DNA from 3 places in the Micromonospora nigra genome. Region 2 is predicted to be linked to each of the others. Evidence: riboswitches for the same ligand, from Rfam matches in the RefSeq annotation. Region 2 holds a riboswitch; each other region holds the start of a gene.
What was found. Region 2 has a riboswitch for cobalamin ahead of GA0070616_RS01220 (ABC transporter substrate-binding protein). Riboswitches for the same ligand answer to the same signal wherever they lie in the genome.
Positions count from the first base shown of each region.

Region 1: another riboswitch for cobalamin. It lies ahead of cobN (cobaltochelatase subunit CobN); the one in region 2 lies ahead of GA0070616_RS01220 (ABC transporter substrate-binding protein).
Region 3: another riboswitch for cobalamin. It lies ahead of bluB (5,6-dimethylbenzimidazole synthase); the one in region 2 lies ahead of GA0070616_RS01220 (ABC transporter substrate-binding protein).

Region 1 is NZ_FMHT01000003.1:5,764,323-5,774,353, reverse strand. It holds gene GA0070616_RS25295 (cobyrinic acid a,c-diamide synthase CobB) at 1-790, opposite strand, end outside; gene cobO (cob(I)yrinic acid a,c-diamide adenosyltransferase) at 787-1,398, opposite strand; partial or broken gene GA0070616_RS25285 (VWA domain-containing protein) at 1,398-3,793, opposite strand; gene cobN (cobaltochelatase subunit CobN) at 3,908-7,576, opposite strand; cobalamin riboswitch at 7,885-8,061, opposite strand; gene GA0070616_RS25275 (hypothetical protein) at 8,181-8,516, opposite strand; gene GA0070616_RS25270 (hypothetical protein) at 8,613-9,269, shown strand; gene GA0070616_RS25265 (MFS transporter) at 9,315-10,031, opposite strand, start outside.
Region 2 is NZ_FMHT01000003.1:117,165-127,195, reverse strand. It holds gene GA0070616_RS01250 (PucR family transcriptional regulator) at 1-700, shown strand, start outside; gene GA0070616_RS01245 (acetylxylan esterase) at 738-1,724, shown strand; gene GA0070616_RS01240 (LacI family DNA-binding transcriptional regulator) at 2,010-2,999, shown strand; gene GA0070616_RS01235 (hypothetical protein) at 3,149-3,415, shown strand; gene GA0070616_RS01230 (response regulator transcription factor) at 3,574-4,203, shown strand; gene GA0070616_RS01225 (AfsR/SARP family transcriptional regulator) at 4,271-7,213, shown strand; cobalamin riboswitch at 7,325-7,505, shown strand; gene GA0070616_RS01220 (ABC transporter substrate-binding protein) at 7,535-8,536, shown strand; gene GA0070616_RS01215 (FecCD family ABC transporter permease) at 8,602-9,579, shown strand; gene GA0070616_RS01210 (ABC transporter ATP-binding protein) at 9,579-10,031, shown strand, end outside.
Region 3 is NZ_FMHT01000003.1:3,198,885-3,208,915, reverse strand. It holds gene GA0070616_RS13655 (hypothetical protein) at 1-316, shown strand, start outside; gene GA0070616_RS13650 (LysM peptidoglycan-binding domain-containing protein) at 332-1,483, shown strand; gene GA0070616_RS13645 (Rieske (2Fe-2S) protein) at 1,501-2,340, opposite strand; gene bluB (5,6-dimethylbenzimidazole synthase) at 2,420-3,046, opposite strand; cobalamin riboswitch at 3,083-3,279, opposite strand; gene GA0070616_RS13635 (crotonase/enoyl-CoA hydratase family protein) at 3,343-4,107, shown strand; gene GA0070616_RS13630 (cryptochrome/photolyase family protein) at 4,219-5,532, opposite strand; gene GA0070616_RS13625 (phytoene/squalene synthase family protein) at 5,529-6,461, opposite strand; gene GA0070616_RS13620 (polyprenyl synthetase family protein) at 6,529-7,683, shown strand; gene crtI (phytoene desaturase family protein) at 7,714-9,195, shown strand; gene idi (isopentenyl-diphosphate Delta-isomerase) at 9,192-9,812, shown strand; gene GA0070616_RS13605 (MerR family transcriptional regulator) at 9,802-10,031, shown strand, end outside.

The sequences.
Region 1 (10,031 bases), 5.6 Mb from region 2:
TGGTCGCGGCGGGTCCACCGACGGCGGCGGCCGGGTCCCAGGACGGCGCGGTCAGCGGCGGGGCCGAGCGGGCCAGGTCGAGCACGGCGTCGACGTCCACGGTGGCCTCCACCAGCCCGGCCAGGGCGTCGACGACGGCCAGCGACTCCGGGGCCCGCTCGGCGACCGGCACCAGCCCGAGGTGCCGCGACGGCGCGGCCACCTCGACGGCCCGGCGGAGCGCCCCCAGCACCGGTACGTCCACCTCGGCGAGCGCGGCCCGCAGCAGGGACTCGTGCCGGGGCGAGCCGACCCGGTTGAGCACCACGCCGCCGATGCGCACCCCCGGGTCGAAGGCGGCCATGCCGAGCACCGACGCGGCGGCGGAGCGCCCCTGGGCGGTGGTGTCGAGCACCAGCAGCACCGGCGCGTCGACCAGCCGGGCGACGTGGGCGGTGGAGGCGTACCCGCGTCGGCCGACCGCGCCGTCGTGCAGCCCCATCACCCCCTCGATCACGGCGACGTCGGCGGGAGCGGGGACGCTCGCGCCGTGGCGCAGCAGGGACGCGACGCGCTCCTCGCCGACCAGCCACGGGTCGAGGTTGCGGCCGGGCCGGCCGGCGGCGAGCCCGTGGTAGCCGGGGTCGATGTAGTCGGGGCCGACCTTGTGCGGGCTGACGTCGAGACCCCGGCGCCGCAGCGCGGCGAGCAGGCCGGTGGCGACGGTGGTCTTGCCGTGTCCGCTGGCCGGCGCGGCGACCACGATGCGGGGCAGCGCCCAGGCGGGAGCGTCGTCGGGTGTCGGGGTCACCACTCGATGCCCTTCTGTCCCTTCTGGCCGGCGTCCATCGGGTGCTTGACCTTGGTCAGCTCGGCGACGAGGTCGGCGGCCTCGACGAGCCGGGGGTCGGCGTCCCGGCCGGTGATCACGACGTGTTGGAAGCCGGGCCGGTTACGCAGGGTCTCCACCACCTCGTCGACGTCCACCCAGCCCCACGTCATCGGGTAGGTGAACTCGTCGAGGACGTACATGCCGTAGCGCTGCGCGGCCAGGTCGCGCTGGATCTGCCGCCAGCCCTCCAGGGCGTCGGCGGCGTGGTCGGCGTCACCACCGCGCTGGATCCAGGACCAGCCCTCGCCCATCTTGTGCCAGGCCACGGGCGCGCCCTGGCCGGTACGCTCGTGCACCTCGCCGAGGGCGCGGAAGGCGTTCTCCTCCCCGACCCGCCACTTGGCGCTCTTGACGAACTGGAACACGCCGACCGGCAGGCCCGCCGTCCAGGCGCGCAGCGCCAGACCGAACGCGGCGGTCGACTTCCCCTTCATCTGTCCGGTGTGCACGATGGTCAGCGGCCGCTGCCGTCGCTGCCGGGTGGTCAGCCCGTCGGCGGGCACGTGCGTGGGCTTTCCCTGCGGCATCAGACGACGCTCCTTCGGCCGGTGGCGGTGGTGGGCGGCCCCTCGGCGGCTGCCGTGGGGCGACGCTCCGGTTCAAGTCGGGCGGTGCGAACGGCGGCCAGCTCGGCGAGGGGGCCGGTGGTGACGGCGGCCAGCGGGCGGTGATCGGCGTCGAGCTGGGCGGCGAGGCGGCGGGCCAGGCCGAGCCGGACCGGACCGGATTCGCAGTCGACGACCACGCAGGGCGCGCCGGTGGCCCGCAGCACGGCCGCCGCCCGGGCGGCCCGGTCCAGGGGCCGGTGGCCGGCGGTGGCCCGGCCGTCGGTGACCACGAGCACCAGCGGACGCCGTCGCGGGTCACGCAGCCGCTCCACCCGCAGAACCTCGGCCGCGGCGAACAGCCCCTCCGCGAGCGGGGTGCGCCCCCCGGTGGGCAGCTGCGCCATCCGGGCCGAGGCGGCCAGGACGGAGGAGGTGGCCGGCAGCAGCAGTTGCGCGTCCGTCCCCCGGAACGCGATCACCGCCACCTTGTCCCGGCGCTGGTAGGCGTCGGTGAGCAGGGCCAGGACCGCACCCTTGACCGCCGACATGCGCTCCTGCGCGCCCATCGAGCCGCTGGCGTCGACCACGAACAGCACGAGGTTGCCCTCGCGCCCCTCGCGGACCGCCTCGCGCACGTCGGCGGGGCGTAGCCGCAGCGGCCCGCCGTGGCGGCCCCGGGCGCTCTGGTGCGGGGCGGCGGCCCGCACCGTCGCCGGCAGGTGCAGCGCCCCCGGTGGTCCGGCGGGCACCCGGGCACCCGTGGTGCGGCCCCGTCCGGTGCGGGCCCGGGAACGCCGGCCGGGCACCCCGTCGCCGACGCCGGGCGCGGTGAGCAGCCGCGCTTTCAACCCCTGCTCGGGTACGGCGACCGGCCGCGCCGCCCGCCCGTCGTCGCCGTCACGGCCGGGCCGCCCCTCGTGGAGACCCGTCCGGTTGGTACGCGGGTCGCCGCCGTCGGCACGTCCGTCGCCGTCGGCATCCGGCCGCTCCCCGTCGGGGTCCCACCCGTCGACGTCGGGGTCCCACCCGTCGCCGCCGGCCGGCCCCCGCCCGGCGGCGTCCCCGCCGCGCTCCGGCGGGCCGCTTCCCGGCCGCCGCTCGGGGTCGTCGACGTCCGGTGCGCCGTCGGGGGAGCCCCCCGGCCGACCGCCGGCCGGTCCACCGGAACCATCGTGCCCACCCGGTCCACCGGGACCACCGGGGCCGCCGGGACCACCGGGACCGCTCGGTCCACCGGGACCGTCGGGGCCACCGTCCGGGTCGGCCGGGCCACTGTCGTCGTCCGGGTCGTCGGGATGCGCCGCGCGGGCCCGCTCCAACGCCTCGTCGAGGCGCTTCTCGTCCAGCCCCGGGGTGTCGAACGGGTCGCGGCGGCGGCGGTGCGGCAGGGCGAGCCGGGCGGCGACCCGCACGTCGTCGGCGGTGACCCGGTCCCGCCCGTGCCAGGCGGCGTGCGCGACAGCCGTCCGGGCGGTGACGATGTCGGCGCGCATACCGTCGACGTCGAACTCCGCGCAGACCTCGGCGATCCGGCGCAGCGCCGCGTCCGGCAGCAGCACCGCGTCCAGCCGGGCCCGGGCGGCGGCCACCCGCTCCGCGACCCGCCCGTCGGCCCCGGCCCAGCCGGCGGCGAACCCGGCCGGGTCGGCGTCGGCGGCGAGACGACGGCGCACCACCTCCGCCCGCACCTCCGGGTCGCGGCTGGCGGCGACCTCGACGGTGAGACCGAACCGGTCCAGCAGCTGCGGACGCAGCTCCCCCTCCTCCGGGTTCATCGTGCCGACCAGCAGGAAGCGGGCGGCGTGGCTGACCGAGACGCCCTCCCGCTCGACGTGGCAGCGGCCCATCGCCGCCGCGTCGAGCAGCAGGTCGACCAGGTGGTCGTGGAGCAGGTTCACCTCGTCGACGTAGAGCACCCCCCGATGGGCGGCGGCGAGCAGGCCCGGCTCGAAGGCGCGTACCCCCTCGGACAGGGCCTTCTCCAGGTCCAGCGAGCCGACCACCCGGTCCTCGGCGGCGCCGACCGGCAACTCCACCAGGCGGGCCGGGCGGCGCTCGGCCCCCGCGGGGGTCGGGTGCGGCCCGTCCGGGCAGCCGGGGTCGGGGGCCGCCGGGTCACAGGCGAACCGGCAACCGGCGACCCGGTCCACGGGCGGCAACAGGGCGGCCAGGGCCCGCACGGCGGTCGACTTCGCGGTGCCCTTCTCGCCCCGCACCAGGACCCCGCCGATGGCGGGGCTGACCGCGTTGAGCAGCAGCGCCAGACGCATGTCGTCCATGCCGAGCACGGCCGAGAACGGGAACGGGGTCACTGTGCCGGCTCCTTCGATCGCGACTGCGGCGCTCGCAAACCCGGCTCACTCCTCGCGCTCACTGCGGCTCCTTCGATCGCGACTGCGGCGCTCGCAAACCCGGCTCACTCCTCGCGCTCACTGCGGCTCCTTCGATCGCGACTGCGGCGCTCGCAAACCCGGCTCACTCCTCGCGCTCACTGCCGGTCCTCCAGGTCGCCCTCGCTGGTCAGGTACGCCTCCCGCAGCCGGTCCAGGGTGGCCGGTTCCGGCTTCGCCCACAGGCCCCGGTCGGCGGCCTCCAGGAGCCGTTCGGTGATGCCGCGCAGCGCCCACGGGTTGGCCGTCTCCAGGAACTCCCGGGTCTGCGCGTCGAAGACGTACGCGGCGGCGAGGTGCTCGTACATCCAGTCGTCGACCACACCGGCGGTGGCGTCGTAGCCGAACAGGTAGTCCACGGTGGCGGCCAGCTCGAATGCGCCCTTGTAGCCGTGCCGGCGCATCGCGGCGATCCACCGTGGGTTGACCACCCGGGCGCGGAACACCCGGCGGGTCTCCTCGCCGAGGGCGCGGGTCCGCACGTCGTGCGGCATCGCCGAGTCCCCCACGTACGCGGCCGGGGCCGTGCCGGTCAGGTGACGGACCATCGCCACCATCCCGCCGTGGTACTGGAAGTAGTCGTCGGAGTCGACGATGTCGTGCTCGCGGGTGTCCTGGTTCTTCACCGCCACCGCGATGCGGGCGAAGGACCGCTCCATGTCGGCGCGGGCCTCCCGCCCGTCCAGGCCCCGGCCGTAGGCGTAGCCGCCCCACACCGCGTACACCTCGGCGAGGTCGGCGTCGTCGCGCCAGGTACGGGCGTCGATCAGGGGCAGCAGTCCCGCCCCGTACGCGCCCGGCTTGGAGCCGAAGATGCGGGCGGTGGCCCGCCGGGCGTCGCCGTGGCCGGCGAGGTCGGCGGCGACGTGCGCGGCGACGAAGTTCTGCTCGGCGGGCTCGTCGAGCGCCGCCACGCACCGCACCGCGTCGTCGATCAGCGCGACGACGTGCGGGAACGCGTCGCGGAAGAACCCGGAGATGCGCACGGTGACGTCGACGCGGGGGCGACCCAGGTCGGCCAGCGGCACCACCTCGAACCCGGTGACCCGCCGGGACCGGTCATCCCAGGTGGGGCGGCAACCGAGCAGGGCGAGCACCTCGGCGACGTCGTCGCCCTGCGTGCGCATGGCGCTGGTGCCCCACACGGTGAGCCCGACCGCGCGCGGGTACTCCCCGGTGTCGGCGACGTGCCGGGCCAGCAACGAGTCGGCCAGGGCGACCCCGACGTCCCAGGCGTTGCGGGACGGGATGGCCTTCGGGTCGACGGAGTAGAAGTTGCGGCCGGTGGGCAGCACGTTGACCAGACCCCGGGTGGGCGAGCCGGACGGGCCGGGCGGAACGAACCGGCCGTCGAGCGCGCCGAGCACCCGGTCGATCTCGTCGGTGGTGCGGTCGAGGCGGGGCACCAGTTCGGCGGCGGCGAAGCGCAGCACGGCGGCGGCGTCCGGCACGGGAGCGCCGACGACCTCCGCGACCACCGCCTCGGCGTCCTCGGCATGCCAGCCGAGGGTTTCCATGCCGACGACCAGGCGCCGGGCCATGGCCTCGATCAGGTCGACCGCGTCGGCGGCGGTGACGGCCGGCCCGTCGACGGCGTCGGTCAGCTGCGCCGGCACGGCGATCCGCCGCCCCGGCTCGGCCAGCAGGTCCGCCTCGTCGAGGCCGACGCTGGCGGCGAGGGCCTGCCGCAGGCCGGGTAGGGCGCGGGTCCCGCCCCACACCTGGGGGGCGCGCAGCACGGCCAGGACCAGGTTGACCCGCGTCTCGCCGGTGGGCACGGCGGCGAGCACGTGCAGGCCGTCACGGATCTGCACGTCCTTGACCTCGCACAGGTACCCGTCGAGGTGCAGCACGAAGTCGTCGAAGTCGTCGGCGGCGGGCATGTCGGCCTGGTGCAGGTCGTGATGCAGCTGCGCGGCGCGCACCAGCTCCCAGATCTGGGCCTGCACCGTGGGCACCTTCGCCGGGTCGAGGGCCTGCACGGTGGCGTACTCGTCGAGAAGCTGTTCCAGCTTCGCCAGGTCGCCGTAGGTCTCGGCGCGGGCCATCGGCGGCACCAGGTGGTCGACGACGACGGCGTGGGCGCGCCGCTTGGCCTGGGTGCCCTCGCCGGGGTCGTTGACGATGAACGGGTACACCAGCGGCAGGTCGCCGAGGACGGCGTCGGGGGCGCAGTCGGTGGCCAGTCCGAGCCCCTTGCCCGGCAGCCACTCCAGGGTGCCGTGCTTGCCCAGGTGCACCACGGCGTCCGCGCCGAACCCGCCGTCGGCGGCGGGCGCGGCCAGCCACCGGTAGGCGGCCAGGTAGTGGTGGCTGGGCGGCAGGTCGGGGTCGTGGTAGATGGCGACCGGGTTCTCGCCGAAGCCGCGCGGCGGCTGGATCAGCAGGGTCACGTTGCCGAAGCGCAGTCCGGCGAGCACGATGTCGCCGCCGTCGGTGTACAGCCCACCGGGCGGCTCGCCCCAGTGCTCGCGCATCCGTTCCCGCAGCGGCGCGGGCAGCCGGTCGAACCAGCGCCGGTAGACGTCTCCCGGCACCCGCGCCTCGGCGGCGGCCAACTGGTCGGGGGTGAGCCACTCCACGTCGTGCCCGCCGGCGGCGATCAACGCGTGGATCAGCGCGTCGCCGTCGCCGGGCGGCGGACCGTCGCCGAGGTGGTAGCCGGCGTCGGCCATCGCGGCGAGCAGCCGCACCGCGCTGGCCGGGGTGTCCAGACCCACGGCGTTGCCGACCCGGGAGTGCTTCGTCGGGTACGAGCTGAGCACCACCGCCACCCGCCGATCGGCGTGGGGGACGTGCCGCAGCCGGGCGTGCCGCACCGCGATCCCGGCGACCCGGGCGGCGCGTTCGGGGTCGGCGACGTACACCGACAGCCCGTCGGGGTCGATCCGCTTGAACGAGAACGGCACGGCGATGATCCGGCCGTCGAACTCGGGGATGGCCACCTGCATCGCGGCGTCCAGCGGGGACAGTCCGGCGTCGCTGCCGGCCCACTGCTCCCGGGTGCTGGTCAGGCACAGGGCCTGGATGACCGGGACGTCCAGGGCGGCCAGCGCGCCGACGTCCCAGGCGTCGGGGTCGCCCCCACCGGAGGCGTCGGCGGCGACGGTTCCACCGGCGGCCAGGACGGTGACCACGAGGGTGTCGCAGCGGGCGAACAGCCCCAGCGGGCCGGCCCCGGCGGTCAGGCCGCGCAGGGATCCGCAGTGGATGGGCAGCGCGTTGCCGCCGGCCGCCTCGACCGCGTCGGCCAGCACGTCGACGAAGCCGGTGTTGCCGGCCAGGGCGTGCGCCCGGTAAAAGACGATGCCGACCGTCGGGCGGTCCGGGCGGGTGGGACGGTCGCCGTGCACCCCGTAGGCGGGGGTGGCCGCGGGCGGGGCGAAACCCTCGCCGGTGAGCAGCACCGTGTCGGACAGGAAGCGGGCCAGCTCGCCCAGGTTGTCGGGGCCCCCCTCGACCAGGTAGGCCAGCGCCTGGGTGGCCACCCCCGACGGCACGGTGGAGGCCGCCATCAGGTCGGCGTCGGGCACGGCCTCGCCGCCGAGCACGACCGTGGGCACGCCGGAGGCGAGCACCGCGGCGAGACCGTCGGGCCACGCCTGCCGGCCGCCGAGCAGGCGTACGACGGCGAGGTCGACGCCGTCGAGCAGAGCGGGCACGGCGTCGGTGGCGACCCGGGCGGGGTTGGCGAGCCGGTAGTCGGCGGCGCTGGCGCGGGCGGCCAGCAGATCGGTGTCGGCGGCGGACAGCAGCAGGATGCGCACGTGTGACTCCGTACGGTGACGCGAGCCGGCACCGTGGCACCGGTGGCGCGGAAGGGAGTGGTCGCGGCGGTCAGCGGACGCGACGAGCCGGCGGCACGCTCACCTCGGGGTGGACGGCGCGCGGGGACGGCGCGGCGCGGACCTCAGCGGTGAACGACGGTGGGGGTGGGGCCAGGAGCCGGGCCGGCGACCACGGGCCGGCCGGTGGAGCCGAGATCGGCGAGACGGTCGTCGAGCGACCGGGGACGCGTAGCGTCGGTACGGCAGAGGCCAGGCCTCATCGGGGTCCTCCTCGGGTGTCCACGCCCTGGGGTCACGCTCCGACGGCCGAAGTATCCTGGCTCCCGGATCGACGCTCACCCCCGGCCTTCCAACCGTGCACCCACGGCCGTGACTCACGAGGGGGGATCGCTCCCCGGTGACAGTGGCGGGACCGCGCCGGAATCGCACCGGCTTCCTTCACTGCCGTCAGGCCGCGAATGCTGCCACACCCCGCCGGGCCGGTCAACGTGACGGGACCGCACAGGGAGCCGGCGCCCGGATGACGGGAGGCACGGCGATGCCCCCCGACCAGGCGCGGGAGGCGGTCGGCGGCTGATCCCGCTCAGCAGGCCCGGCGTTCCGGATGGGACCGGTTCCAGGCCCGCATGCGCTCCGGATAGCCGGTACGCTCCGCCTCGTACAGCGGCACGGCGTGCTTGCGGGCGATGCCACCGGCCGTGCGCGGGGTGCCGGTCCGGCGGCGGATCCACTCGCCGTCGTGGGCGATCGCCACGACGGTGGTGTCGGTGGCGGTCGTCTCGGGTTCCAGGTAGAACTCCACTCCCCGCCGGCTGGTCACGAACTCCTCCAGCGCGGCCAGGTCCTCCCTGGTCGCCTCGCGGTCGAGCTTCGTCGGGGTGCCCTGCGCGGCACGCGGCCGTCGGCTGAACCAGCCCATCTGCGGCTCCTTCCCTCGGCTCACCCCAGTGCACCACCCTTGCCTGGCAGGTCACTGGGTGTGCGCTGGGAGCCGGCTCGGCGCTAGGATCGTCCGGTGATCGGGGCCGCCGCGCGGGACAACGCCGCCTGGTGCGACCTGGTGTGCCGGGCGCACGGTCTGACCGGCGTGACCGACGCGGACGCCTGGTCGGTGTCGCGCCGTTCGCCGCCCTGGTACCCCGACGCGGTGACCCTTCGCCCCGGCGTCGACCCGGCAGCCGTGCTGGCCCGCATCGACGACGGCCCGGGGGCGTCGGTGAAGGACAGCTTCGCCGACCTGGACCTGACCCCGCACGGATTCCGGGTGCTGTTCGAGGCGACCTGGATCCACCTGCCCCCGGGGCCGACGCCGGGCGCATCGGAGCTGACGCCGGTGGTCACCAGCGAGCAGTTGACCACCTGGGCAACCGCCCACGGCGGCGGCCCGCTGTTCCGGGCCGCGCTGCTGGCCGAACCCGGCGTGCGCGTCCTGGGCCTGCCGGACGGGCACGGCGGGTGGGCCGGCGGCGCGGTGCTGCACACCGGGGGCGACGTGGTGGGGGTCTCCAACGTCTTCGCGGCGGACCCGACGGCGGCGCCGCGGGTGTGGGCCGGGGTGTGCGCGGCGGGCGCGGACCGCCACCTGGTCGGCTACGAGCACGGCGGCGACCTTGCCGTCGCCGTCGCGGCCGGGTTCCGGGGCGTGGGACCGTTGCGGGTCTGGCTGCGCTGATGCCCGGCGGGGGCGGCGGCCCGCGGCGGGTCAGTCGGCGGCGGGTCAGTCGGCGGCGGGTCGGTCGGCGGTCTTGGGAGCGCCCTCGTCGCGGCCCGCCGGCGGGCGCAGCACGGGCACCAGCGCCAGGGTCGGCACCAGCAGCAGGGGCACCACCAGCAGGGCGTGCAGCGTGCCGACCCGGTCGCCGAGCAGGCCCAGCAGCGGCGGGCCGCCCAGGAACGCGGTGTAGCCGATCACGGCGACCACGCTGACCCGGGCGGGGGCCCGGTCCTCCTCGTCGGCGGCGGCGCTCATGCCGACGGGGAAGCCGAGGGATGCGCCGATCCCCCACATCGCGACGCCGACGACGGCGACGGGGCCGGAGTTGGCGAGAACCGCCAGGCCGGAGCCCACCACGGCGAGCAGGATGGTGGCGGTGAGCACCCGCACCCGCCCCCAGCGGTCCAGGGCCACCGTGCCGAGGGTGCGGCCGAGGGTCATGCCGACGACGAAGACGCCGAACGCGGCGGCGCCGGCCGCCTCGCTGACCCCGTACCCGTCGATGAAGGCCACCGCGAGCCAGTCGTTGGCGCTGCCCTCGGCGAAGGCCATCACCAGCACCAACAGGCCGACGAGCAGCGTGCGCGGTTCCCGCCAGGCGGCGATCAGGCCACCGCGGCGGGCCGCCGCCTCCGTGCCGCCGGTGGTCTCGGCGGAGGGCAGGAACACGCGGGCGCCGGCCAGCGTGCCGGCGAGCACCACCGCCGCGAGCACGGCCAG
Region 2 (10,031 bases):
GGGGGACCGTCGCCGCCAGCTCGCCGAACTGCTCCTGCGCGGCGACGGCCTGCCCGGCGCGGTCGAGGCGGCGGCCTCGCGGATCGGCTGGCCGGACCTCGACGTGGTGGTGCCCGTCCTGCTGCCGCCGGAGCAGGCGCGTGACGCGCGGTTCCGCTTCGGCGCGGACGGCCTGGTGGTCGAGCGTGGGCGCGACGCGGTGCTGCTGCTGCGGGCCGGCACCCGCACGAGCCGGGCCGCGCTCACCGACAGTCTGGTCGGGCGCGGGGCCGTGGTGGGGCCGGCGCTGGGCTGGGCCCGGGTGCCGGCGTCGGTGCGGCTCGCCGAGCTGACCGGCGGGCTGGTCGGGCCGGACCCGGGGCCGGTGTTCGTCGACGACCGGCTCAGCGCCCTGACGCTGCGCGGCGAGACGGGCGCGCTGGCGGTGCTCGCCCACCGCCGCCTGGCGCCGCTGGCACACCTGCGCCCCGCACAGCAGGACAACCTCCTGGTGACGCTGTACAGCTGGCTGCGGCACTGGGGTTCGCGCGCCGACGTCGCCGCGGAGCTGTTCGTCCACCCGCAGACCGTCAGCTACCGGCTCAGGCGGCTGCGCGAGCTGTACGGCGCCGACCTGGACGACGCGGTCGCCCGGTTCGAGCTGCTGCTGGTCCTGGCCCGCCGTCTCGACCCCCCGACGACCGACGGCGGGCCCGGATAGGGTCCCGGACAGACGCCCGACACCGGAGGTCATCCCCATGCCGCACTTCGACCTGCCACCGGAGCAACTGCGCAACTACCGCCCGGAGTTGGCCGAGCCGGCCGACTTCGACGAGTTCTGGTCGACCACGCTCGCCGCCGCCGACGCCCACGACCTGCACGTCACCGCGACGCCCGTCGACACCGGACTGACCCTGGTGGACACCTTCGACGTGCGGTTCCCCGGCTACGGCGGCAGCCCCGTCAGCGCCTGGCTGCACCTGCCCGCCCGACGGGTGGGCCCGCTGCCCGCCGTGGTCGAGTACGTCGGCTACGGAGGCGGTCGGGGCCTGGCACACGAGAGGATCCTGTACGCCGCCGCCGGCTACGCCCACCTGATCATGGACACCCGGGGGCAGGGCTCGTCGTGGAGCGTCGGGGACACTCCCGACCCGGCTGCGGACTCGGGCGGCCCGGCGCACCCCGGGTTCATGACCCGAGGCATCCTGGACCCGCACACCTACTACTACCGCCGGGTCTTCACCGACGCCGTCCGGGCCGTGCGGGCGGTGCGCGTCCTCGACGCCGTCGACCCCGCCCGCGTCGTGGTGACCGGGGCGAGCCAGGGCGGCGGTATCAGCCTGGCCGTCGCCGGGCTGGTCGACGACCTCGCCGCCGTCATGACCGACGTGCCGTTCCTGTGCGACTTCCCGCGCGCCACCACCCTCGTCGACACCCTCCCGTACGCGGAGGTCGCCCGTTACCTCAAGGCCCACCGCGACCACGTCGACCCCGTCTACCGGACGCTCGGCTACGTCGACGGGGTGAGCCACGCCCGGCGTGCCACCGCGCCCGCCCTGTTCTCGGTCGCCCTGATGGACGACGTCTGCCCGCCGTCGACGGTGTACGCGGCCTACAACTGCTACGCCGGGGTGAAGGAGATGCGCGAGTACCCGTTCAACAACCACGAGGGCGGGCAGGGTTTCCACGACCGCGAGAAGCTGACCTTCCTGCGTCGTGTGGTGCCCGCCCCGCCCGCCGGCTGACCCGCCCCGCCGCCGCTGACCCGCCCCGCCCGCCGGCTGACCCGCCCCGAGGGGCACCGGCGCCCACCCACCCCGCCTCGGCGGCGCGCGGGGAATGGCCTCGCAACCAGCCCGGCCGACCGCTGGCGTAGACTGTCGCTGATCTGGCGCTACCCAACCGTGCGCGCAGCGCGGGCACGGGATCGCGAGCGGGGATCGTACCCAGGCCGCTCCGGTCACCGTCGACGGGCCGCGGCGACGGAAGGGCAGGCGGGGGAGTAGGACATGGCCGTGCGCGATCCGGCGATGACGGACGTGGCTCGCCTGGCGGGAGTGTCCCACCAGACGGTGTCACGGGTGCTCAACGACCATCCGAACGTGCGGGAGCAGACCAGGCTGCGGGTCCAGGCCGCCATCGCCGAACTCGGCTACCGGCCCAACCGCGCGGCGCGGGCCCTGGTCACCGGCCGGTCCCAGGTCATCGGCGTCGTCGCGCAGAACACCACCCTCTACGGTCCCGCGTCCCTGCTCGCCGCCCTCGAACAGACCGCCGCCGAGGCCGGTTTCGCCGTGAGCGTGGGCAGTGTGCGCAACCTGGACCACCGGTCGATCTCCGCGGCCGTCGAGCGGCACCTCGCGCACCGCGTCGCCGGCGTCGTCGTCATCGCGCCGGTGGAGTCGGCCGGGGAGGCGTTGGAACGCCTACCGAAGAGCGTTCCGTTGGTCACCGTCGACGGCGACCCGCACCGGCCGGTGCCGCTGGTGACCGTCGACCAAATCGCCGGTGCCCGGGCCGCCACCCAGCACCTGCTCGAGGCGGGCCACTCCACCGTCTGGCACGTGTCCGGCCCGTCGGACTGGTTCGACAGCGCGGGCCGGATCGAGGGTTGGCGGGCGGCGCTGCTCGCGGCGGGCGCGGAGATCCCACCCCTGGTGCCGGCCGACTGGTCCGCCGCGGCGGGATACCGGTGCGGGCAGATGCTGGCCCGGATGCCGGAGGTCACCGCCGTCTTCACCGCCAACGACCACCTGGCCCTCGGGGTGCTGCGCGCCCTGCACGAACACGGCCGGCGGGTGCCGGACGACATCAGCGTGGTGGGCTTCGACGACGTGCCGGAGGCGGCGTACTTCATCCCGCCGCTGACCACCGTGCGGCCCGACTTCGCGGCGGTGGCCCAGGCGAGTCTCGACATGTTGCTGGCCCAGATCGCGTCGGACAGTGGCGGCGCGTTGCGCCGGACGATCGCGCCGACCCTCGTGGTGCGCAACAGCGTCGCCGGTCCGCCCGCCCGCTGACCCAATTTGCGCCACGGTACGTCACGCTTGATGGACGTACCGTAGGGGACGCACGCGGCGTTTCCTGTTTCGTGATCGAGTGGTTGTTGACCTCGCCCGCCCGGACGATGAGGCTCGAAGGTCCTGGTCGGCGACGAAAGGACGACACCATGCGCACGACACCCCGTCACAGACGGCTCGCCCGGCTTCTCGTACCGGTGGCGGCGCTCGCCCTGGCCGGCGTGGCCGTCGGCGGGGGCCCGGCCCGGTTCTCGGCCTCCGGTTCGGGCGGCCAGACGGTGGGCGAACCGCTGGTCGGCGTGACGCCTCCGATCTACTACATGGGCACCTGCGGGCCGACGACGAAGAAGCCGGACCTGTGGGACGAACTCTTCCCGGCCTGCCCCCAGGGCGACGGCCCACAGACGCGCGACTGAGTCGTCGCGTACGCCGGGCGCGTACGTCTGATGTACGCCTCCTGTACGTCACCACCCCTACCGTTGGGACGACCACCGAGGATGGACACGCCGGTGGTCGTCCCAACGGTGGCGGGTGCCGCCACCGCGAGCGGTCCGGTGGTGCTGGAGGTGGTGCGGTGTACCCGAGAGTGGCCGTCGTCGACGACCGGTCCGTCGCCTTCCGCGGCGTGACGGAGGTGTTACGCGGGGCGTCGGAGGTCCGCTTCGCCGGTGTCTTCCCGACGTTCGCGGACTGTGCCCCCGACGGCGACCCGACGGTGGTGATCGCGGACCCCTGCACCGGGCCGGCGTTGCCGCCCCGGCTGCCCGGTCACCTGGCGGTGCTGGTCATGTCGGCCGCCGACGACCCGGCCGACGTGCACGCCGCCCTGGGGCGCGGGGTGGCCGGCTGGATCGGCAAGGGCGTGGAGGTGAGCACCCTCGTCCGGGCCGTCGCGGCGGTGGCCTGCGGTGACCTGTACCTCGACCGGCAGGCGCGGGCGGCGCTCGCACCCGGGCCGTACGGCCCGGACGCGGTGGTCGAGCCGGCGCTGCGGTCGGTTCCGGCACTGACCCCGCGCGAGTGCGAGGTGCTCACCCTCATCGCGGAGGGCCTGACTCACAAGCAGATCGGCGCCCAACTCGGCCTGTCGAAGGCCACCGTCGACACCTACGTGCACCGGGTCCGGCAGAAGACCGGCACCCCCAACAAGGCGGGCCTCACCCGGATCGCCGTGGACCTGCAACTCACCGCCGCGAGCGGCTGAGGCCGCGGGAGGTCCGGCAGCCGGGACCACGCCGATCACAGGGCAGTCGCTCTGGTAGAAAGACGCCGTGGCTGTCCTGCGGTTCGTGCTGCTCGGCCCGCTGGAGGTCCGGGTCGACGACACGCCCGTGAACCTCGGTCCGGTGAAGCAGCGCCTGTTCGCGGCCACGCTGCTGCTCGACCCGAACGAGGTGCTGCGCACCGATCACCTGGCGGAGATGCTGTGGGGGCAGCCGCGCCCGGCATCGGCCGCGGCCAACCTGCGCACGTACGCCCACGGGCTGCGCCGGGCGCTGCGCACCGCCCCGGGCGCCCCCACCCGGCTGCACACCCGCACCGGCGGCTACCTGCTGGAGGTCCGCCCCGGCGAGCGCGACCTGGACGAGTTCCAGGAGGCGGCGCACCGGGGCCGGGCGGCCCTGGCGGCGGGGAACCTGGAGTCCGCCGAGACCAGTCTCGGCACGGCGCTGCGAATGTGGCGCGAACCGGCCCTGGCCGACCTGCCGCTGCCCCCGACGCTCGCCGGACGGCTGGCGCGGCTTGCGGAGCAGCGCCTCATCGTCGAGGAGGACCACGTCCAGGCGCGGCTCGGCCTGGGCGGCGCGGCGGAACTGGTCGGCCGGCTACGCGAGACGGTGGCCGCGCACCCGCTGCGGCAACGCAGCTGGGCGCAGCTGATGACGGCCCTCTACCGCACCGGGGACGTGGCCGGCGCGGTGGCCGCGTACCTGCACGCGCGGCAGGCGCTGGCGGAGCAGACGGGCCTGGATCCCAGCCCGGAGCTCCAGGCGCTCTACCGGGACGTGCTGCACCACAGCCCCCAGTTGGCCGCAGACCGCCCCGGCACGGACACGACCGGCATCGTGGCGGCGGCCCGCACGCCGCCGCGCGAGCTGCCCGCCCGCATCGACGGACTCGTCGGCCGTCGGTCGGCGATCGCCACCGCGCTGGCCTGGCTCGACGGGCCGGCCCGCCCGGCGGTCGTGGCCCTGCACGGGCCCGGCGGCGTGGGCAAGTCCGCGCTGGCCGTGCACCTCGCGGCCGAACTGGCCGACCGCTATCCCGGCGGCACCCTCTACGTCGACCTGCAGGGTTCCGACGCGAACCTGCCGCCGCTGCGCCCGGTCGACGTGCTGGGCCGGTTCCTGCGCACCCTCGGCATGCCGGGCAACGCCGTACCGGCGGATCCGGGGGAGGCGACCGCCTGCTTCCGGTCAACGGTCGCCGGCCGCGGCATGCTGGTGGTCCTCGACAACGCCCGCGACGCCGCCCAGGTCAGACCGTTGCTGCCGGGGGACGAATCGTGCACCACCCTGGTGACCAGCCGGCGGATACTCGCCACCCTGCCGCACAGCCGACACCTCGCGGTGGAGCTGCTTTCCCGCGAGGCGGCGGTGCGGCTGCTCGCCGCCGAGTGCGGCGCCGAACGCGTCGCCGCCCAACCGGAGCAGGCCGACCGGCTCGCCGAGCTGTGCGGCCTCCTGCCCCTGGCGTTGCGCATCGTGGGGGCCCGGCTGGCGAGTCGTCCGCAGTGGCCCCTCGACCGGCTCGTGGCGCGGCTGACCGACCCCCGGCACCGCCTCGACGAACTGGAGTACGACGACCTCAGCCTGCGGGCGTCGATCCAGCACGCGTACGCGGCGCTGACCGGCGGTGACGAGCGGGACCGCCGGGGTGCCCGGATCCTGCGACTGGTGGGTGGCACCCGGCTGCCGGTGGTCAGCGCGCGGGCCGTCGCCGCGCTGCTCGGTGAGCCGGTCGCGGTGGCCGAGGACACCCTGGAGCTGCTGGCCGACCAGCGCCTCGTCGAGCCCCGCCGGCCGGGCACGTACGCCATCCACGACCTGCTGCGACTGTTCGCCGCGGAACGGGCGCAGGATGAGCCGACCGCCGACCTGGAGGCCGCGCTGGGCCGGCTGACGCAGCTGTACCAGCTCGGCTCCCGCGACGTGACGCGGCTGGCGAACGCGGGCTGGTCACCGACCGCCGGATCGGAGCCGCCCGCACCGGCCTGGCAGGAGTCGCCCACCACCCCGGAACAGGCCGCCCGGTGGCTGGCCGAGGAGCACGCCAACATCGTCGCGGCCTTCACCCAGGCGGCGGAGGGCGGCCCCGCCACCGCCCGGCTCGCGGCGCTGCTCGCCTGGTCCAGCGCGGCGGCGCTGCGCCGGCACGGCTACCGGCACGAGGCGGTGCGTCTCATCGACGGCGCGGCGACGCTGACCGACACGCTCGGGCTGCCCCTGGAACACGCGGCGGCGCTGTTCTACCGGGCCAGCCTGAACCGGGGCACCGGCGATCCGAGCCGGGTGGAGGCGGACCTGCTGCGGTGCCTGGAACTGGTCCGGTCCCTCGACGACCGGGACCGGATCTCGGCCTGCCTGGAAGCGTTGGGTGTGCTGCACTACCGTACGGGTGCCCTCGATCGCTCCCTCGCTCACCACGACGAAGCGCTGGCGCTACGCCGGGCCTCGGGGAAGCCACTGCTCGTTGGTGCCAGTCTCAGCAACTCCGCCCAGGTGCGGATGGCCGTCGGCGCGCAGGAGGAGGCCTTCGCGGGGGTCGAGGAGGCGCTGCGCATCGCCCGGGAGATCGGCGCGGTCGGCCTAGAGGGCGCGGCGCTGAGCATGTGGGGTCAGCTGCTGTGCCTCGCGGGACGGTGGACCGAGGCGCTGCCCGTGCTCACCGAGGCGGTCGCGGTGACGGAACGCGCCGGGGACCTGCCGTCCCGCAGCGAGGCGCACCTGGCGCGGACGGCCGCCCACCTGCGACTGGCCGATCCGGTGTCGGCGGCCCGTGACGCCGCCGAGGCGGGGGACCTCGCCGCCCGGTTCGGCGACCGGTACGTGCTGGCGGTGGCGCGGCACGCCGCGGCCCGCGCCGCCGAAGCCACGGGTGACTGCGAGGCCGCCGGGCGGTCGACCGCCGAGGCGCGGGAGTTGCTGCGGTCCCTGCCGGGCTACCGCGAGCCGCACTACGAGCTGTTCTTCGGGCCGTTCGCGGCGCGGTAGGCGCGGCTGTGCGACCCGTGCGGGCTGCTGCGCGGCGCAGCGCCGCGGCCGTGGCGCCGCCGGTGGACCAGGCCATGGCGTTCGTCACCGTGACGGGCCGGCTTCCGGGCGTTAAGGTGACGCTGCCGTGGTGTTCGGGAAGCCGGTGTGATGCCGGCGCGGCCCTCGCCACTGTGATCGGGAAGTCCGCGGCCCTCGTCGTGAAGAGGTCACTGGGCGTACGCGCCTGGGAAGGCCGGCCGTGGACGCACCTCCCGTCAGCCAGGAGACCGGCCACGGCACTGCGATGACCCGTCCACGAGGTGCTGGAAGGCGGTCCCGATGCGCGTGCGCGCTGTGCGGCCCCGTGTCTCCCGGTGCGTTGCCGCACCGTTGTCCCTGCTGTTGGCCCTGGCCGGCTGCACGACCACCGCCTCGCCGGGGCCGCCGGTCGCCGCCGGGCCGGTCGCGTCGTCCAACTGCGGCACGCCGGTCGAGGTGACCGCGCCACCGGCGCGGGCGGTGACCCTGAACCAGCCGGCCACCGAGATCATGCTGGCGCTGGGCCTGGCCGACCGGATGTCCGGCACCGCCTACCTCGACGACGAGATCCTGCCGGAGTACGCCGCGGCCTACGCCACGGTGCCCGTGTTGGCCGACCGGTACCCGTCGGCCGAGGCACTCCTCGCGGTCGAGCCCGACTTCGTCTACGCCTCCTTCGCCAGCGCCTTCGGTGACGAGGGGGTGGGCGACCGGGGCGAGCTGGCCCGGCTGGGCATCCCGACCTACACCTCCCCGGCCGGCTGCGCGAAGGAGCACCGCCCCGGGGCCCTGACCGTGGAGGACGTCTTCACCGAGATCCGGGAGATCGCTGCGGTCTTCGGGGTGCCGCAGCGGGCCGAGGCGCTGGTCGCCGAGCAGCGGCGACGGATCGACGCCGCGTCGTCGGCCGCCCCGGCCGGCGGCACCGTGCTGTGGTGGGACGCCGGTACGGACGCCCCGAGCGTCGGTGCCTGCTGCGGCGCACCCGGCATGATCATGAAGGCTGTCGGGGTCACCAACGGCTTCGCCGACCTCCCCGGCAGCTGGGCCGCCACCAGTTGGGAGACCGTGGCCGAACGCGACCCCGACCTCATCGTCCTCGTCGACGCGGCCTGGGACCCGGCCCCTGACAAGCAGGCGTTCCTGCGTCGCCACCCCACCCTGCGCAACCTGCGCGCCGTCGCCGGACAACGGATCGTCACCATCCCGTTCTCCGCCACCTCGGCCGGCATCCGCAACGTCCTCGCGATCGAGGCGCTCGCCGCCGGGGTCGCCGCGCCGCGCACCAGGACCGACCGCTGACCGCCGTCACCGCCCGCCCCAGTGCGGGGCGGGCGGCCGGCGCGCTGCTGCCCGGGGCGCTGGCCGTGCTCCTGCTGGGCTCGATCGGCGCGGCGGTCACCGCCGGTCCGGCCGACCTGTCCCTGAACACGGTGTGGACGGTCGTCGCCGACCGGCTGGGCCTGGTGCGGGCGGAGGTTCCGCTGCTGCGCGAGCACATCGTCTGGCAGTTGCGCCTGCCCCGGGTGCTCGGTGCCGCGCTGGTCGGTGCCGGGCTGGCCGCCTGCGGCGCCGTCATGCAGACCGTGACCCGCAACCCGTTGGCCGATCCGTACCTGCTGGGGGTGTCCTCCGGTGCGTCCCTCGGCGCGGTGGCGGTCGTCGTGCTCGGCCTCGGGGCCGGGGTCGCCCGGCTCACCGGCGGTGCCCTCGTCGGAGCGCTCGCCGCGTTCGCGCTGGTGATCGCCGTGGCCGGCCGGGCCGGCGGACGGGCCCCGACCCGGATGGTGCTCGCCGGTGTCGCCGTCGCCCAACTGGCCGCGGCCGGCACCTCCCTGGCCATCATCTGGGCGGCCGACCCGCACGCCACCCAGAGCATCACCTTCTGGCTCTCCGGCTCGTTGGCCCGCGCCGACTGGGCGGCCCTCGGCTGGGCCGCGCCGGTGTTCGCCGGCGTGCTCGGTGTCGTCCTGGCCCACGCCCGCACGCTCAACGCGTTCGCCTTCGGTGCCGACGCCGCGGCCACCCTCGGCCTGGACGTCACCCGGGTGCGGTGGCTGCTGCTGGTGGCGACGGCGCTGCTGACGGCGGTGCTGGTGGCGGTCAGCGGGGCGATCGGCTTCGTCGGGCTGATCCTGCCGCACGCCGCCCGGCTGCTCACCGGACCGGACCACCGCCGGCTGCTGCCGGTGGCGGTGCTGGCCGGGGCCATCTTCCTGGTCTGGGTGGACACCGCCGCCCGCACCCTGTTCGCGCCGCGCGAGTTGCCGGCCGGTGTCCTCACGGCGCTGGTGGGGGTGCCGGCCTTCGTGCTGCTGCTGCGTCGACGGGAGGTGCGGGGCTGATGCTCGCCGTCACGGATGTCGCGGTGTCGGCGCGGGCCGTCCGCATTCTCGACGGGGTGACCTGCGCCGTCGCAGCCGGCAGTCTGGTGGGGCTGCTCGGTCCCAACGGCTGCGGCAAGACCACCCTGTTGCGAGCCGTCGCCGGTCTGGCCAGGCCGCATCGCGGCGAGGTGGCGCTCGACGGAGACCCCGTCGCCGGGCTGCCCCGCCGGGCCGCCGCCCGCCGGATGGCGCTGGTCGCCCAGCACGCCGAGACCGACCTCGACCTGACCGTCCGGGACGTGGTGCTGCTGGGCCGCATCCCGCACCGGCGGTCGCGCTGGGCCGACAGTCCCACCGACCTGTCCGCGGCGGCCGGGGCGCTGGGTCGGGTGGGTCTCGACGGGTACGCCGACCGGCGCTGGCACACCCTCTCCGGCGGGGAGCGTCAGCGCGTCCAGCTCGCCCGCGCG
Region 3 (10,031 bases), 3.1 Mb from region 2:
TTCGCTCCAGCGGGCCGACAACCTGGCCGCCGAGGCGGCCCGTGCCGGCGGGCAGGCCATCGACCGGGCCACGGCCATCGAGGGCGGACCCACGCGCATCGACCAGGCCCAGGCCCGCCGCGCCGTCGCCGGGTATCTCGCCGCCGCCGGGGCCACCGGCCACTCGGTGAGCTTCCCCGTGGTGGACGGCGAAACCCTGATCCAGGTGCGGGTGACCGTCACCTACCACCGGGCCGTGCTCGGCCTGTTCGGCTTCGACGACACCGTCACCGTCTCCGGGGAGGCGACCGCGCGGCCGCTGACCGGGGCACCCTAGGGAGGGAAGGTAGCCATGGCCGCTTCGGGTCGGTCCCCGCTACGCCGGACCGGACACGTCCTCACCGGGCTGGGCGCGCTCGTCGTGCTCGCCGCCCTGCTCGTCGGCGGGCCGGTGGCCCTTCTCGCCCTGGCCGGGAACCCGCTGCCCGACCATGTGCCCACCCTCGCCGAGGCCGGTTCCACCCTCACCAGCCGGGACGACGGGCAGTTGTTCCTCCGCGCGCTGGCGTTGGCGGGCTGGTTCGGTTGGGCCACCTTCGCGCTGTCCGTGCTGGTCGAGCTGGGTGCACAGGTGGTGCGCCGTCCCGCGCCCCGGTTGCCGGGGATGGGCCGCCAGCAGCGGGCCGCCGCCGCGCTGGTCGGGTCGGTGGCGCTGATCCTGGCGGCGAGCCCGGTCGCGGCGAGCGCCGCGACACTGGCCACCACCCCGGGGTACGCCCCGGCGATGGCCGCGCCCCCGGCGGTGGCCGGACCGGCGATGGCCGCGCCCCCGGCGGCGGTCGGACCGGTTGCTGCCGGACCGCTGACTGCCGGACCGGCGGTGGCGATGGCAGCCACGCCGCCGGCCTCCGACGCCCCCGTCTACCGGGTGGCCCGGGGCGACTACCTGGGCGAGATCGCCGACCGCTACCTCGACGACTTCGACGACTACCGGCAGTTGGCCGCGATGAACCGCCTCGACGACCCCGACCGGATCCGACCCGGCCAGCTGCTCGCGCTGCCCGCCGAGGCCGACGACCAGGGTGCCCGCCGGCACGCCACCGGTCGCCTGGTCACCCGGGCCGAACCCCGGCCGGCGCCCGAGCAGGCCACCCCGCGGGACGACGCGACCCGCGACGTGCCGGAGAACCACGACGGCGCGCAGGAAGCGCCGACCGAGGTGCGACCGGGAGAGTCCGCCCCCCACCCCGACGAGCCTCCGGCGCAGCGTCCGGCCGGGGATCACCCGCTGGTGACGGTCGGGGCGGCCCGGGCCGGAGAGCCGGACCGGGTGAACCGGCCGCTGGCGGTCTCCGCCGTCCTCGCGGTGGCCAGCATCGTCGGCGCGCAGATCGGCGCGGTGCTGGGCCTGCGTCGGCGACCCACGGCGGCGGTGGCCCCGACCACGCAGGTGCGGGCACAGCAGCACCGCGAGCTGCCCGCGGGCAGGCACCGCCGCGACTGAGGCCCCCGAGCCCGCGGTCAGGGCAGGCGGGCCTCCACGACACCACCGATGATCCGGGTGGGCAGGATCTGCTGGTCGTTCGGGGACGGGCCGTGCACGACCTCGCCGTCGGCGAGCCGGAACGCGCTGCCGTGCCAGGGGCAGACCACGCAGGCGTGGCCGTCGATCTCGCGTACCTCGCCCTGGCCCAGTGGTCCACTCTGGTGCGGGCAGCGCTCCAGCATCGCGGTCACCTCGTCGCCCTGGCGGTAGAGGATCAGCGAGACGTCGTCGACCCTGCGGGTGATCAGTTCCCGCTGCGGCAGGTCGATCACGTCGACCACGGAGTGCCAGCCGTCGCTGATCCGGTGCAGCTCGGAGACACTCACGTTGACCTGCGCGCCCTGCTTGTAGGCCAGGTGGCCGCCCAGGTAGGCGCCCGCGCCGGCCGCGCCGAGGCCGAACCAGCCGAGGGTACGGCCGAGGTTGTGCCGACCGGAGAGCCGGGCGGCCAGCGAGCCCGCGTAGAGGGCCAGCCCGACCGTGTTGGAGGCGGCGTGCACCAGGCCGATCCGGCGCTGCTCACGGGATAGGGCGGCCCAGTCGTTGAGGCCGGCCACCGCCGTGGGCAGGGCGCTCAGGGTGCCGACCGCGGTGAGCGTGGTGGCCGCCCGCCGCTGGCCGGGCAACAGGTCCAGCACGGCGGTGCTGATCCACGCGCCCGCGGGCACCTGCACCATCGCCGGGTGCAGGGGGTGCCCCAACCACACGCCGTGCAGCAGGTCGCGGACCCGCTGCCCCCGCAGCGTGCCCTGCACGACCTTCTGCAACCGGTCACCGAACCGGTCCAGCCCGGATGCCTGCTCGATCTTCCTCATCAGTGCTCGCACCCGTACCGACTTCCCGACGTTCCAGGTCACAAACCGGTCGCGGAGGATGAATTGCGCTCCGGGACGGTCAGCGACCAGACTGCCAGCGACCTTCGTGGATGGCCTCGGCGAGTGGGCGGGTGCGCCGCCAGCCGTGCCGGACGAGGTCGGGCACGGCTTCCAGGTGGCTGACCGGGCCGAGGCAGAGCCAGGCCACCGGGCGGATGCCGGCGGGGATCCCGAGCAGCCCGGCGAGCCAGGCCTCGCGGTAGAAGGACACCCAGCCGACGCCGAGTCCCTCGGCGGTGGCGGCCAGCCACAGGTTCTGGATGGCGAGGCAGGCCGAGTAGAGCCCGGCGTCGGCGATGGCGTGCCGGCCGAGCACGGCGGGTCCGCCGCGCGCGGCGTCGTAGGTGACCACGACCGACAGGGTCGACTCCAGCACCCCGTCGATCTTGATGCGGGTGAACCGGTCGGCGGCCTCGCCGTCCAGGGTGGCCGCGAAGACGTCCCGCTCGGTGTGCACGTGCTCGTGGAACCGCCGCCGGGTCTCCGGGTCCCGGACGACCACGAAGTCCCACGGCTGGGAGTGGCCGACGCTCGGCGCGGCGTGTGCCGCCGCCAGGATCCGGTGCAGGGTCTCCTCGGGCACCGGCGCACCGGTGAACTGGGCGCGTACGTCCCGGCGGGTGTGGATGGCGTCGTACAGGTCCATGGCAGGCTCCCGCTGCGCTCGGCCCACGCCGCAGGCGTGGGCACCTGACGCGAGGCCGGTCTTCGGACTCCCGGATCGACGCCTGGCCGTCCGCCTTCCCGGCCGCTGGGCCAGTGGCTGCGCTGCGCGCGTGGACGGTGGCTCCCCGGTCACCGCGGCGGGCCCGTGCCGGATTCGCACCGGCTTCCCGATTCTCCCCGCTCGCGCGGGGCACCTCACATGATGTGCCGTCGGCGATGCTAGCGCCGGCCCGCTCGTCGCTGGCTGCCGGGCGGGACGTGCGGCATGCTGGGCGGGTGGGCGTACGGGTGGAACGCGACGGGCCGGTGACCACCGTCATCCTGGACCGGCCGGCGGCGCGCAACGCCGTCGACGGTCCCACCGCACGCGCCCTCGCGGACGCGTTCCGCGCCTTCGACGCCGACCCCGACGCGGCGGTGGCCGTGCTCTGGGGGGCTGGCGGCACGTTCTGTTCCGGTGCCGACCTGAAGGCCATCGGCACACCCAGCGGCAACCGGGTGGAGACCGAGGGGGACGGGCCGATGGGCCCCACCCGGATGGCCCTCGGCAAGCCGGTGGTCGCGGCCATCTCCGGTCACGCGGTGGCCGGCGGGCTCGAACTGGCGCTCTGGTGCGACCTGCGGGTGGCCGAGTCCGACGCCACGCTCGGAGTGTTCTGTCGACGCTGGGGGGTGCCGCTGATCGACGGGGGCACCGTCCGGCTGCCCCGGCTGATCGGGGAGAGCCGGGCGATGGACCTGATCCTCACCGGCCGGCCCGTGGCGGCCGACGAGGCGTACGCGATGGGGCTGGTCAACCGGTTGGTCGCGCCGGGTGGGGCGAGGACGGCGGCCGAGCGGCTCGCCGCCGAGATCGCCCGGCACCCGCAGACCTGCCTGCGCACCGACCGGGCGGCGGTGCGCGCCACGGCCGGCCTGCCGGAGCCGCAGGCGATGGCCGTCGAACTGGAGTTCGGCCTGGTCGCCCTCGCCACGGACGCGATGCCCGGCGCGGCCCGCTTCGCGGCGGGTGCCGGCCGGCACGGGGCCCCCGCTGACTGAACCGGGCACGGCTCCGCCCTGTCGCTCCCGGCACCGGGCCACGATCGCCCAGGGGCCGCCCGACGACCCGCCGCCCGGTCCGGGTCAGCGCAGCCAGGCACCCGGTCGGTGTCAGCGCAGCCAGGTGGGCGTGGGGCCGGGCGGTTCCAGCGGCGGCGGGTAGCCGTCGGGCGGGGTGGGCAGCCGCCAGGGCTGGTGGACGGCCGGGCCGGCGATCGCGGCCAGCTCCGGCACCCAGCGGCGGACGTAAGCGCCGTCGGGGTCGTAGCGTTCCGCCTGGCGTACGGGGTTGAAGCCCCGGTACGGCTTCGTGTCGTTGCCGGTGCCGGCCACCCACTGCCAGTTGCCGGAGTTGTTCGCCACGTCCCCGTCCAGCAGCCAGTGGGAGAACACCCGCACCCCGGCCCGCCAGTCGAGCCCGAGCGACTTGGTCAGGTGGCCGGCGGTGATCAGTCTGGCCCGGTTGTGCATCCAGCCCTGGTGGCGTAGCTGCCGCATGCCGGCGTCCACGACGGGCACCCCGGTGCGCCCCTGCGCCCAGGCGGCGAGGGCGTCCTCGTCGTACCGCCAGTTCTCGGTGGCCCCGCGCCGGTACGCGTCGGTGGAGATCCCGGGGAAGGCGTCGGTGACCTGGTAGTAGAAGTCCCGCCAGCAGAGCTGCCGGACGAAGGGCGAGGCCCGGTCGTCGACGCGGTTCGCCACGCTCAGCGGGGACAGGCAGCCGAACCGCAGGTACGGGCTGAGCCGGGAGGTCTCGTCACCGGCCATGTCGTCGTGCCGGTCGGCGTAGCGCGGCTGCGCCGGCAGCCAGGCGGTGAGCCGCCGCCGCGCCTGGTCCTCACCGCCGGGGACGGCGTCGGGCGACTCTCCCGGCGGCAGGGCGGGCAGCCGGCCGGCAACCACCCCGGTCGGCAGGGTGACCCGGCACGGCGGGGCCAGTTCGTCGCGCCACGCCTGCCGCGCCCAGGCCCGGTGGTAGGGGCTGAACACCCGGTAGTGGTCCCCGCCACCGGGCTTGAGCGCCCCCGGCTCGACCACGGTCAGCCCGGGGAACGTCCGCAGGTGCAGCCGGTGTCGGGCGCACTCGTCGCGCAGCCGCTGTTCGCGGCGGCGCGCGTACCGGCTGACGTCGGCGGACAGGGCGACCCCGGTGGCGTGCACCTCGGCGGCGAGCCGGATCGTCTCGGCCACCGGGTCGCCGTGCCGGACGACGAGGTCGCCGCCGCGCCCGCGCAGGGCGTCGCGGAGCGCGGCGAGGCTCTGGTGCAGGAACCGGGTGCGGTTGGGCGACAGCCCGGCCAGCGCGGGATCCAGCACGTACAGGGGCACCACCCGGTCGAAGGCGGCGCAGCTGGTCGCCAGCGCCGGGTGGTCGTGCACCCGCAGGTCGCGGGTGAACAGCACGATCGCGGTACGGGCGGTCACCGCACCGACGGCCCGGGCGGAGGCACCGAAGGCCCGGGCAGGGTCACCGGCGTGCCGGCGGGGGTGAGCAGGGCGCGGGCGGCAACCGCCATCCGGCGGCGCTGCGGCACCAGCGCCCGGTCGACGAAGACGTCGTAGTCCTGCGCGGCCACCTCGTCGAGGATGCCGCCGTACAGCGCGTAGGCGGTACGCATGCACGCCTGGGAGGCGGGGGCGAGCAGCGTGATGCCGGGGGCGGCGGCCAGGTAGTGCTCCTGGGCGCGGGTCACCTCGTACCGGATCAGGTCACGGATCGGTTCGGTGGTGCGTCCGGCGGCGCGGGCGGCGAGCAGGTCGTCGCGGGTGACCCCGAACCGGGCCAGGTCCTCGTCCGGCAGGTACGTCCGCCCCCGGTCGAGGTCCTCGGCCACGTCGCGGATGAAGTTGGTGAGTTGGAAGGCGAAACCGAGCTGGCGGGCCGGTTCGCGGGCGGCGGCGGGGTCGGAGCTGCCAAGGATGGGCAGCATCATCGTGCCGATGACGGCCGCCGAGCCCTCCATGTAGTCGAGCAGGTGATCGTAGGAGCGGTACGACGTGACCGTCAGGTCCATCGCCATGCTCTTCAGGAACGACGCGAAGTCGTCCCGGTCGAGGTCGAAGACGGCGATGGTGTGCAGCACGGCCGGCAGCAGCGGGTCGTCGACCGGAGCACCGTGCAGGCCGGCGACGAAGCGGCCGCCCCAGTCGTCGAGCCGCGCTGCGCGCTCGGCGGGCGGCAGCTCCTCGGTGCGGTCGACGATCTCGTCGGCGTACCGGGTGAAGCCATACAAAGCGTGCACATGCCGCCGTTTCCATGCGGGCAGGAGGCGGGTGGCGAGATAGTAGGTGCGGCCGTGGCGTCTGTGCAGCTCACGGCAACGGTCGTAGGCAGCGGTGAGATCTGTGTCCACCCGGCCCTCCTCGGTTAATCGACGCACCAATCGACGCAACTCGTAACCCTAGGGTACGCTCGGCCGCATGGCCAACGACGCAGTTGCGGGTGATGCGCTCCGGGTGGCATCGGCGGGGCCGGCCGAAGGCGACGATCCGGTCCGCGCGGTCCTGGCCGCGTACACGAAGGATCTGGTCACGGCGGTCGACGACACCCTGGCGGGCTTCCTCGCCAGCGAGGTCGACTCGATGACCGAGATCGACGCAGCCATGGGCGGATTCGCCGCGACGGCACGCGACTGCGTCCTGGCGGGCGGCAAACGGGTACGGCCAACGTTCGCCTACTGGGGCTGGCACGGGGTCGTCGGCAGGGCCGAACCGGTCACCCCCGTGCTGCCGGCGCTGGCCGCCCTGGAACTGCTGCACACCTTCGCGCTCGTGCACGACGACGTGATGGACGCCTCCGCCACCCGGCGGGGCAGGCCCACCGCCCACGTGGCGGTGGCCGCCCAGCACGCCGCCGCCGGCCACCGCGGCGACTCCGGCCGGTTCGGCGAGACCGTCGCCGTGCTCATCGGCGACCTGTGCATGGTCTGGGCCGACCGGCTGCTCGCGCACGCCGCCGTGCCCCCGGCCCGACTGCTCGACGTGCGACGCTGCTACGACCAGATGCGGGTCGAGACCGTCGCCGGGCAGTACCTGGACGTGCTCGGCGAGAACGATCCGGCCACCTGGTCCGTCGACCGGGCGCTGCGGGTGGCCCGCTACAAGACGGCCAGCTACACCGTGCAGCGTCCGCTGCTTTTCGGGGCCTGCCTGGCCGGCGTCGCCGCCGACGCGCCGCTGATCGCCGCGTACACCCGCTACGGCCTGGCCGTCGGCGAGGCGTTCCAGCTCTGCGACGACCTGCTCGGCGTCTACGGCGACCCGGCGACCACCGGCAAACCGGCCGGCGACGACCTGCGTACGGGCAAGCCCACCGCCCTGCTCATGCTGGCCCGGCAGCTGGCCCGCCCCGGGCAGCGACGGGCGCTGGACCGCGCCGGCGCGGACGTCGGTGACCGGGAGATCACCCGGCTGGCCGAGCTGGTGGCCGACACCGGGGCGGTCGCCCGGGTGGAACGCATGATCGACGAGCGGGTGGCCGAGGCGCTGACCGCCCTCGACTCGGCCGCCATCGACGAGACCGCGCGCACCGCGCTGACGGGGCTCGCGACCGCCGCCACCCACCGGCGTTCATGATGGGCAACTCTGTGAAGGAAGGTGGTCGCCGTGCGGACCGTTGACGGGCGTACCGACCGGGTGGTCGTCGTCGGGGCCGGGCTGGGCGGGCTCGCCTGCGCGCTGCACCTGGCCGGCAGCGGCCGGCAGGTGACGGTGCTGGAGCGCGAACCCGTGCCGGGCGGCCGGGCCGGCCGGCTCGGCGTGGACGGGTACGAGTTCGACACCGGCCCGACCGTGCTCACCATGCCCGACCTCATCGCCGAGGCGTTGGGCGCGGTCGGCGAGGAACTGCACGACTGGCTGGACCTGACCCCCCTCGACCCGGCCTACCGGGCCTACTACCCGGACGGCTCGACGCTGGACGTGTTCACCGACACCACCCGGATGGCGGCGGAGATCTCGCGCGTCTGCGGCCCCCGGGAGGCCGACGGCTACCTGCGGTTCGTCGACTTCGCCCGCAATCTGTGGCAGCTGGAACGGGCCGACTTCATCGAACGCAACCTGGACGCGCCGACCGACCTGCTCACCGGCAACCTGCTCAAGTTGCTGGCCAACGGCGCCTTCCGCCGACTGCAAACCAAGATCAACCAGTTCTTCCGTGATCCGCGTACCCAGCGGATCTTCTCCTTCCAGGCCATGTACGCCGGCCTCGCCCCGCACGACGCGCTGGCCATCTACGCGGTCATCGCGTACCTCGACTCGGTGGCCGGGGTGTACTTCCCGCGCGGCGGCATCCACGCCGTCTCCCGGGGCATGGCCGGCGCGGCCGAGAAGCACGGCGTGCAGATCCGGTACGGCACCACCGTCGACCGGGTCGAGACGTCGGGCGGACGGGCCACCGGCGTGGTGACCGCCGACGGCGAGTTCGTCCCGGCGGACGTGGTGGTGCTCAACCCGGACCTACCGGTCGCCTACCGCGACCTGCTGCCCCCGTCCCGCCAGCGCAGGCTGACCTACTCGCCGTCCTGCGTGGTCCTGCACGTCGGGTCGTCGCAGGGATATGGCAGGATCGCGCACCACAACATCCACTTCGGACGGTCGTGGAAGGGGACGTTCGATGAGGTCATCCGGCGCGGTGAGCTGATGACCGACCCGTCGCTGCTGGTGACCAACCCCAGCCGGACCGACCCGTCGGTGGCACCGGCCGGCAAGCACACCTACTACGTGCTCGCCCCGGTGCCGAACCTCGAACGCGCGCCGTTCGAGTGGCGAGGCGACCTCACCGCCCGCTATGGCGACCAACTCATCGCGACCCTGGAGGAGCGCGGCTACGTCGGGTTCGGCGCGGGCGTCGAGGTGCTGCGTGCCGTCACCCCCGCCGAGTGGGCCGAGCAGGGCATGGCGGCGGGCACCCCCTTCGCGTCCGCGCACAGCCTCTTCCAGACCGGCCCGTTCCGCCCGTCGAATCTGCACCGTTCCCTGTCGAACGTGGTCTTCGTCGGCTCGGGCACCCAGCCCGGCGTCGGCGTCCCGATGGTGCTCATCTCGGGCAGGCTGGCGGCGAACCGGATCACGGGAGACGGCAGGTGACCACCCGGGAAGGGCACCTGGTCGAGCTGGTCGACGACACCGGCCGGGCCCACGGCGAGGCGACCGTCGCCGCCGCACACCAACCACCCGGTCAACTGCACCGCGCGTTCTCGGTGCTCCTGGTCGACCAGGCCGGCCGGGTGCTGCTGCAACGCCGGGCAGCCACCAAGACCCGCTTCCCGCTGCGCTGGGCCAACTCGTGCTGCGGGCATCCGCTGCCCGGGGAGTCCCTGACCGAGGCCGCCAACCGTCGCCTGGGCGAGGAACTGGGGGCCGGGCCGGTCGAGCTGACCGAGATCGGGGTGTACATCTACTACGCCGAGGACCCGACCACCGGCCGGGTCGAGTTCGAGTACGACCACGTCCTGCGGGGCGACTTCCGGCCGGACGCGGCACTGCGCCCGGACCCGGACGAGGTGGCCGAGCTGCGCTGGGTGGACCCGACGGTCCTCGAAGCCGACCTCGACGCCGAGCCCTGCGCGTACGCGCCCTGGCTGGGCGGGGTGGTGAACCGGCTGCTGCGCCCCTCGGGGCCACCGGCCGGCCGCCTCGAACCGGCCGTGAACCCGTCCGGGCTGCCGGCCGATGACGCGTCGGAGCGGCCAGGTGGCCGATGAGGCGCTGAGCGCGGGCGTCGTGGCCCGGCGGCTGGGCGTCGCCGTGACGACGCTGCGCACCTGGCACCAGCGGTACGGGCTCGGTCCGAGCGAACATGTCCCCGGTCACCACCGGCGCTACACCCCGGCCGACCTGGCCCGCCTGGAGATCATGCGGCGGCTCACCGCCGAGGGGGTCAGCCCCGCGGAGGCTGCGCGGTGGGCCCGGCAGGCACCCGA